Regions from separate parts of the Pantoea sp. SO10 genome, predicted to be linked through region 1. Evidence: riboswitches for the same ligand, from Rfam matches in the RefSeq annotation. Region 1 holds a riboswitch; each other region holds the start of a gene.
The links. A riboswitch is a leader RNA that binds a small molecule or an ion and turns the genes downstream of it on or off. The one in region 1 is predicted to bind thiamine pyrophosphate.
Positions count from the first base shown of each region.

Region 1 (2,198 bases):
ACCGCGCGACACAATGCCGGTCAGGCGTTTGGCCGTCATCGGCACATAGCGCAGCAGCACGCCAGCGTGAATGGTGAAGTAGTCAACGCCTTGTTCCGCCTGCTCCAGCAGCGTGTCGCGGAAAATCTCCCAGTTGAGATCTTCTGCAATGCCGTTCACTTTCTCCAGCGCCTGATAAATCGGCACCGTACCAATCGGCACCGGACTGTTGCGCAAAATCCACTCACGCGTTTCATGGATGTAGCGGCCGGTTGAGAGATCCATCACAGTGTCTGCGCCCCAGCGCGTTGACCACACAAGCTTCTCCACTTCCTCTTCAATAGATGAGCTCACCGCAGAGTTGCCAATGTTGGCATTCACTTTCACCAGGAAGTTGCGGCCGATAATCATCGGTTCGGATTCGGGATGGTTGATGTTCGAAGGGATGATGGCGCGGCCGCTGGCGACTTCCTGACGGACAAATTCCGCGGTGATATTTTCTGGCAGATTGGCACCAAAGCTGTGACCCGGATGCTGCTGTAACAGCACTTCACCGCGAATACGCTCGCGGCCCATGTTTTCACGCAGCGCGATAAACTCCATCTCCGGCGTGATGATGCCCTGACGCGCATAGTGCAGCTGGGTAACCCGGCGACCCGCTTTGGCACGGCGCGGTTGCGGCAACTGCTCAAAACGCAGATGGTCCAGGCCTTCATCCGCCAGACGCTGCTGTGTGTAACTGGAACTCAGCTGGTGGATGGTTTCGCTGTCGCCACGTTCTTCGATCCAGCCGGCACGCAGCCTGTCGAGTCCCTGATGCACATCAATGGTGGCTTGAGGATCGCCATAAGCCCCGGCGGTGTCGTAAACCGGCACCGCTTCATTTGGCTCATAGTGCGGATTCTCTTTGCTGCCGCCTATGTGCGTTGGACTGAGCTGTATCTCACGCATCGGCACGCGAATATCCGCGCGGCTGCCGGTGATCCAGATACGTTTGGAGTTGGGGAAAGCGGTTCCCTGCAGGGAATCGATAAATTCTTGCGCCTGAGCGCGTTGTTCACGACGAGAAGTTTTAGCAGACATAGCAAGTTTCCGGTAACGGTTGGAAGTTGCTTGTCCAGAGTTCGGAAGGAGTAACAGGTACGGTGCCGGGCGCCAGCATGCACCGTGCTGATAATGTCTACTCTTGTTCCCTTCGCAGGTACTAACCTGATCAGGTTCCGCGGATCCCGAATTAACGGTCTCAGCCCCAGAGGGCACTCCGACAAGTTGGTGTTTTGTGGTTTAAGCTACTTTGCTTGCCATTTTGCACCTGGGCAGTGCTCGTGACCGTCACGTACTACGTGTACGCTCCGGTCCCTGCGCGCTGTCCGAGTGCAAACTGGCTGCGCACGCTACGCTTAAACCGCAAAATTTGCCTCTTGATGTTTTGAAGAGGCAATAAAAAAGCCCATTCAGCATAAGAGGGCTTTTCTGGAATAACAAGTTTTTTACAACTTAAGGATGTTAAGCCGGGCGGGCAATGGCGCTATCGTTGGCAACCGGCGGAAGCGCCAGCTGGTTGTCCCAGGCGAGTTGCACCAGCTTATCTTCCAGCGTGAAGCGCGATTCCAGCACCTCGCCGACTTCGGAGAGCGCGGTTTGAAAATCCACGCAATTATCATCGTTAATCGCTTGCTGCAGATGGCTGTCGTAGAGCTGCATGATGCGATCGGTATTCGCCTCCAGTGCCGGGTAAATCTGCGCAGCGACGAATAAGGGGCTATCACCCTGCATCTCACTAATGATGTGTTCATACACGCTGAAATGGCCGGTGGAAAGGTAATCCACCAGGTTGTGACAAAATGCGTCCAGCGCCTGTTCATCCAGCGTGGATAACGCATCTTTTTGTGGCTTCATGCCAATAAGCTCGTAGTAAGTGACGAGCAGCTGTCGACGGGCGCGCAGCCATGAATCAACCAATTCATTTCCGCCGCCTACACGCTCTGTCAGGTTATCTAACTGGTTAAGCATATGGGGCTCCAGGTAGGTTATAGTTGTTTATTACACACTTAATATTAGGATTTCAGCGTGCGATTTGACGCTAAGGACAACGATTAAGATGCAACGTGAGATCTCAAGCTTAGACGCTGGATGGTGGGTTGTCAGCCATGAGCAAAAACTTTGGTTGCCGCAGGGCGAATTGCCGCATGGCTTAGCCAGCGATTTTGGCCTCAGCG
Region 1 covers NZ_CP040095.1:257,406-259,603, forward strand. The annotation lists gene thiC (phosphomethylpyrimidine synthase ThiC) at 1-1,062, opposite strand, end outside; TPP riboswitch at 1,153-1,253, opposite strand; gene rsd (sigma D regulator) at 1,486-1,992, opposite strand; gene nudC (NAD(+) diphosphatase) at 2,081-2,198, shown strand, end outside.

Region 2 (2,198 bases), 470 kb from region 1:
GATTGCGTCCCGGAAAACGGCGGCGATAGAGCGCGCGCGCCAGCAGGATCGCGGGCAGCACCGACAGCAGCGCCGACAGCAGCGCCTGCTCAAACGAGAACAGCAGCACATGATGCAAATAGCTGTCGTCGAGTAGCGCGCGCCAGTCGGTGGCCGGAGCGACCACCACCAATGCGCCAAACGCCAGCAGCGCCACCGCGCACAGCATCAGCGCGATGGCGCTGCCGGGAATCAACCAGCCGGGCATTAACGGCTAACGGCGCTTTGCCATGCGCTGATCCACGCGGCGCGATGGTCGGCGACTTCGGCTGGCGTGAATTGCAACGCCTTCGCGGGCACCTGCAACGTTTGATAACCGGCTGGCAGATCGCTTTTGATCACCGGATACATCCAGTTGCCGGTAGGAATGGTCTGCTGGAAGGCCGGAGAAACCATAAACTGCATGAACTGCTGCGCCAGCTTAGGCTGTTTGCTACTGGCGAGCTGCGCGGCGACTTCCACCTGTAAATAGTGGCCTTCGCTGAATTCGGCCGCGGCGTAGTTCTCTTTCTTCTCTTCGATAATGTGATAAGCCGGAGACGTGGTGTAGCTCAACACCAGATCGCTTTCGCCTTTCAGGAACAGGCCGTAAGCTTCGCTCCAGCCTTTAGTGACGGTAACGGTTTTTTGCGCCAGCTTCTGCCACGCATCAGCTGCGTTATCGCCATACACTTTTTGCATCCACAGCAGCAGGCCAAGACCCGGCGTGCTGGTACGCGGATCTTCATAAATCACGCGCCATTTTTCCGGGCTTTCGACCAGCTCTTTCAGGCTTTTCGGCGGGTTCTTCAGTTTGTTTTTATCGTAGACGAAAGCGAAGTAGCCATAATCGAACGGGATAAAGGTTTGATTGTTCCAGCCATCCGGCAGTTTTAAGCTGCGGGTATCGATGCTGCTTTCGGCAAACAAGCCGGTTTTCTCCGCTGCCTGCACCAGATTGTTATCCAGCCCGAGCACCACATCGGCTTTGCTGTTTTTGCCTTCCATGCGCACGCGATTGAGCAGCGATACGCCATCTTCTAGCGCCACATACTTCAGCTCGCAGTCGCACTGCGCTTCAAAGGCTTTTTTTACCGCCGGGCCGGGGCCCCAATCGGCAGAGAACGAATCGTAGGTGTAAACAGTCAGAACCGGTTTGGCAGCGAAAGCCGGTGCCGTAACCAGCAGCAACATAGGCAGAACTTTGTTTAACACTTTGCGCTCCTTGAGGAGAAGAGATGTTGAGTCGCAAAGGATCTGAGGAGTGAGGCATCTCAAATCCCTACGCCGGTATTAGCCGGATCAGGTTCGACGGGTTTCTCTCAGCCCTGATATCAAGGCACCCCGTTGAGAACGGCTCATTCTAGACATTTATATGACAGCGCGAAAGGATCACAGCTCCGGTGGTGCAAACCAGGCTGATTTGAAGTCAAACCAGCCGAGCGTATTCAGCCGCACGCCGCGCATACTGCGTTGCCCTTCCAGTAGCAGCCAGTGATGGAACAGCGGATGCAGATAGTCGCGGTCGATCAGCTGTTTGCTCCATTCCGCCAGCGGTAACGCTTTCTGCCGCCAGCGCGCGGCATCGGCTTGCCAGTCAATCGGGATGCAGTGATGCATCAACGGCAGCTCGAACAGTTGCGCGAACAGCGCGTACTCCAGCGGCAGGGTAAAGTTGACGCTGCCAAGCCAGATATCACTTTCACCTTCGCCCTCGAACCACGCTTCGTAGCTCACGACACGAGTAATTAGCTCGACACCTTGCTGCGCCAGCAGCGGTCGTAGCGCGTTAGCGATACCTTCATGCTCAACGTGATGGCTGTACCAGCTCAGCGTCAGCTGAGTTAAGCCTGCCGGTTTATCGGCGGAGGTGAGATCGCGGCGATGGTGCCAGCGCGGCAGCAAGCCATAAGCCGGGAACCAGTAACGCTGATAGCCGACGCCTGCATGATTCAGTAAGGCGATGGGATTAAACAGATAGCTTACCCAGCGGCGGAAATGCGCATCGCGACCCAACTCGGAGCGCTGATCGTACAGCAAGAAGTAGCAGCCTTCTTCCAGACGACTCTCTTCCGATTTTTCATCGGCGGTTTCGCCCTGCAACTTGACTCCGGCATACACCAGCTCGTCGCTGATCTCCGGCAGCACCCAAATCGACACATCGTCAATCAGCGCGCGAT
Region 2 covers NZ_CP040095.1:730,972-733,169, forward strand. The annotation lists gene thiP (thiamine/thiamine pyrophosphate ABC transporter permease ThiP) at 1-247, opposite strand, end outside; gene thiB (thiamine ABC transporter substrate binding subunit) at 247-1,233, opposite strand; TPP riboswitch at 1,280-1,375, opposite strand; gene sgrR (HTH-type transcriptional regulator SgrR) at 1,411-2,198, opposite strand, start outside.
Region 2: it holds a riboswitch for thiamine pyrophosphate, as region 1 does, so the genes downstream of both, thiB (thiamine ABC transporter substrate binding subunit) here and thiC (phosphomethylpyrimidine synthase ThiC) in region 1, are expected to answer to the same signal.

Region 3 (2,198 bases), on a different replicon from region 1:
GCCTTGATGCGCACTGGATGATGACGATCGAGCAGTCGCGCCACCGCTTCATCAATGATGCCCATGATCTGCGCCACGCTCAGCTGCTGGAGATAAGCGCGGGCGTTGGTGCGGATGCGCGCTGCGAGCGCCTTTATCTGCGCGTCATCAAGTTGCGGAACGCAAACCTCGAGGCTTTCGCCACGATGATTGAAACTCAGCGTGTGCCAATACACTTCGTCAGCCGAGAGGCCCGGCAGATGTCCGGCAATTTCTTTCACAACTGTGCCTGCGCGCCGGCGAGAAACGCTTCCATGGTCAGCGAACAGCCTTTGGCATCAGCGCCGGTCGCGCGTCCCAGCAGATGGAAACCGCCGGGCACCCTCACGCCCGCATCTTCCGTTAACAACGCAGACACCGAGTTGAAATGTGCCAGATCGTGATGCACCAGCACGCCAACTTCGCCGTCCGGCACATCATCACCGGTAAGCGGATTGACCACGCGCGTGCGGATCCAGTGCGGCCCGAATTTCACCGGCGGGCAGCGCTCATTGCCCGCGTCGTAAAACTGCGTGCTGATTTCCGTCATGCCGTACATGTTGATGCAGTGGGAACGCGGAATGCCGAAGGCATGAGAGAGCGAAGCGTAGAATTCTTCCGCGCCCATCTCGCGCGACTGGCCTTTGAAACCGCCGGTATCAAGAATGCGGCTGCCTGCCGGCAGCGTGAAGCGGCGTTTTTGGCGCTGCATGTCATCCAGCAAAGGTACAAAGCTGTAGCTGGCGCCCAGCAACGCGTAGGGTTCGCCGCCCGCTTCGGCTTTCTCCAGCGCACTGAACAGACGACTGGTTTCGAGGCCATGTTCGCCCACCATCACTTCGCTGTCCGGCGTGCCACACTCCTTCATCGCCAAATCAAGATAGGTCGCCAGCGAGGAGTTCGGCATCGCCACGGTATCCGGGAACAAAATGCCCATGCGGATGCGATCGCGGCCCGCCATAAAGCGACGGCGGAAATTGAGCAGCATCGATTTTTTCCACACCTCCAGCGTCGAATGGTAACTGCGCCCTTTTACCGTGCCGGTGGTGCCGCTAGTCATAAAGATCTCGGTAATTTGCTCGGTGGGACGGCAGCTGAGCGTCAGATCTTTGAAGGCATTAATCGGGATGGCGGGAATGTTGCGCCAGTTTTTCACCGTCAGCGGCGTGCGTCCGCGCTGGGTGGCGAAGCGGCGATAAGGGGAATTGTGTGCGAACTGATAAGCGAAGATTTCGAGGGCCAGTTGGTTGAAGTCGTCGTCTGAGCTATCTTCGCGCTGCAGGAATGTCAGCAGAGCCTGGATGATGTGTGTTTCGTTCATGTGCGTCGCCACCTTTGCGATTGCGCAGAGACTCTCAGGCAACGCCTGAAGAGCGCGAACTGTCCGCTACAAAGCACAAAGAGGGAATCAGGGCGCGATATCGCCCTGCGGTTCCGCATCCCTACGCCGGTATTAGCCGGATCAGGTTCGGAGGGTCACTACGTTGCCCGCGCATACACGCCAGCCGGTAGAATCTCAGCCCCTTAACAGAGCACCCCTTGGAACAAGCCGCAGTCTAGGATGGCGCGCGATGATGTGTCAACCATGTTAAATACGCGTGAAAATTTGAGCTGCCCGGCACAAATCACGTCATGTCTTATACTCAGAGCATGAGTATTTGCGGAGGTGAAGTATGGCTGGCGGTTGGTCAGAAGACGGTGCGGTACACAAACAAATTGATGCCACGGTAGATGATGCGGTGGCCCGCGCTCGTGAAAATCTTGGGCACGGTGAAAGTGCTGAATTTTGCGACGAGTGCGGCGAACCGATCCCGGAAGCGCGTCGCGCAGCATTGGCTGGCGTGCGTTACTGCGTGAATTGCCAGAGCAAGATCGATAAAAAACAGGCGGCGATCAGCGGTTATAACCGCCGCGGAAGTAAGGATAGTCAGTTGAGATAGTTATTTAAATTAGCAATTCAGGTTAATGGATATTTTAAAATTTCATTTGCACTCGTTACTTTTAATTAGAATTACCATTAATCTGAAGCAAGACCATTCGCATATCTCCCGATTTTTCAAAGTTAAATACTGCAGCACTATTGCTGAAGCCGAAAGAAGAGCCTAATTTTACAAACTTTATGGCTTAGATTTCACCTTGAGCAACTTGAGTTTAGCCAGTAATGCTGATAAGTTAGCCAC
Region 3 covers NZ_CP040096.1:228,061-230,258, forward strand. The annotation lists gene FCN45_RS20565 (acyl-CoA reductase) at 1-260, opposite strand, end outside; gene FCN45_RS20570 (long-chain fatty acid--CoA ligase) at 257-1,339, opposite strand; TPP riboswitch at 1,441-1,568, opposite strand; gene FCN45_RS20575 (DksA/TraR family C4-type zinc finger protein) at 1,692-1,958, shown strand.
Region 3: it holds a riboswitch for thiamine pyrophosphate, as region 1 does, so the genes downstream of both, FCN45_RS20570 (long-chain fatty acid--CoA ligase) here and thiC (phosphomethylpyrimidine synthase ThiC) in region 1, are expected to answer to the same signal.

Region 4 (2,198 bases), on a different replicon from region 1:
ACACGCGGATGTTGAGCCCAGTCAGCAGTTCGCGGAATGCCGCGCCCGCCGCGCCTTCGCGCCGCAAACTGACGGTGATGATGTCGGTGCCGGAGGCGGCAATCGCCTGCTGCAAAATGGCGGGCGAAGGATAACCGGCGGTGCCGAGCAGGAAGCGTGATTGCGGTTCAAAATCGTAAAACATCGCTTAACCTCCCTGCATCGGTGACAGCACTTCGAGCTGGCAACCTTCATCCAGCCGCTGCGTGTCGTACTGGCTTTTTGGCACAAACGCACCGTTGTAGGCGGTGGCGACGCAGGCCACATCAATTTGCTGCTCGATCAGCAATTCGCTCAGGCTTGTTGCCTGGGTGCTGATGGCGCGGCCGTTAAGCTGAATATTCATTGTTGAGTTCCCCAGAAATGCGTTGCATCAGCTGCTCTGCCAGCATTGGCGCCAGCAGAAAACCGTGGCGATACATGCCGTTGAGATAAAAAGTGTGATTGTGATAGTGGATTTCCGGCAGATTCGCCGGATAGGCCGGACGCAGCCCGCTACCGCTCTCAATCACGCGCGCTTCGGCTAAGGCGGGATGGATGGCATAGGCGGCGCTGAGTAACTCCATCATGGCGCGCGCGCTGATGGCGCTGGCATCGTCGCTCTCAATCATGGTGGCGCCGAGCATAAAGTGGCCGCCGCGACGCGGCACCAGATAGCAGGGAAAACGCGGATGCAGCAGACGAATCGGGCGGGAAAACTGCACTTCATCGCTGTGCAAAATCAGCATCTCGCCGCGCACCGCACGCAGGCGCGGCAGATGCGGCGCGGCGTGGATGCCGCGACAATCGATAATCTGGCCGCTCGGCGCGTGATTGCTGAATGACACGCCGCGCGCGATCAGCGCGTCACGCATCTCCTGCAACGCCAGACGCGGATCGAGATGCGCTTCCCCGGCGAAAAACAGACCGCGCGCAAAGCGCCCTTCCAGCGCCGGTTCAATGTTGGCGGGATCGACCCATTGATGCTGCTCGGTCATGCGGGCGAAACGATTGAGTTCCAGGCTATCGCGCGGCGGCGCAACCACCAACGTGCCCTGATGCTCGACGCTGCTGACGCGCTGTTGCCACCACGCGGCGGCGTGTTGCCCAAGAGTGATAACATCGCGCGGCGCGCTTTCGGCTTCACACCAGGGCGCTAGCATGCCGCCAGCAAACCACGATGCCGGGCGGCGCGCGTCATCGCCCATCACCTCAACGCCTTCACCGCGTTCCGCCAGCAAAGTGGCTACGCATAGGCCCGCCACGCCGCAGCCAAGCACGCTCCAGCGGCTCACAGCGCCGGTTCCAGGATGTTCAAACAGGGGGAATTCACATCGGCCTCTCAGTGTTAGCTGAGACCCGCAGATACAGGAGAAGGGAAATGGCGCGTCCATCGAGATTGTTTGAGCGCCAGACAGCCCAAAAAACAAGACTGTCAGTCTTCCTACGCCAGTATCAACTGGGTCAGGTTCAAAGGGTCGCTAAACCGCGCAGTGCGCTATTAGCCTCTCAGTCTCTTTGGCGAGACTCCCCCGACGCGTCTATTTGTATTGCAGGCGATGGTCGCCGTCAAGCGCGGAATAACCGGATGCTTTACGTGGCATTTAGCATCACGGCATTTATCGCTACTTAGGCTTTGTGGATCACAAACGTAACATATGGTATACAAACACATTATTTTATGCGCAAGAAAACATTACAGGTGATGTCGGAATAACCATGAACAATATTAAAATTGCATTTATTAAAGCCGGCTGGCACAAAGAAATTGTCCATAATGCCCTGGTGGGTTTTGAAAAAGAATTAGCCGATCAATCCGTAGAAGCACAATTAAAAGTGCTGGAAGTGCCTGGCGCATTTGAAATGCCGCTGCTGGCTAAGCGTCTGGCCGAAACCGGCAAATACGATGCGATCGTCTGCGCTGCGCTGGTGGTTGACGGCGGTATCTATCGCCATGATTTCGTTGCCGCTGCGGTGGTTGATGGCTTGATGAATGTGCAGCTGACCACCAACGTACCGGTGTTCTCCGTTTCATTAACGCCACATAACTTCCAGCCGGTTGATGTGATTGAAAACTTCTATACCGAGCATTTTATTAAGAAAGGCAAAGAAGCGGCACGCGCGGTGTTAGCGATCCATAATTTGTCGATTGATTGATGCATTAAAAAGGGAGCACCTCT
Region 4 covers NZ_CP040096.1:475,664-477,861, reverse strand. The annotation lists gene FCN45_RS21710 (thiazole synthase) at 1-184, opposite strand, end outside; gene thiS (sulfur carrier protein ThiS) at 188-385, opposite strand; gene FCN45_RS21700 (FAD-dependent oxidoreductase) at 369-1,313, opposite strand; TPP riboswitch at 1,443-1,562, opposite strand; gene FCN45_RS21695 (6,7-dimethyl-8-ribityllumazine synthase) at 1,738-2,175, shown strand.
Region 4: it holds a riboswitch for thiamine pyrophosphate, as region 1 does, so the genes downstream of both, FCN45_RS21700 (FAD-dependent oxidoreductase) here and thiC (phosphomethylpyrimidine synthase ThiC) in region 1, are expected to answer to the same signal.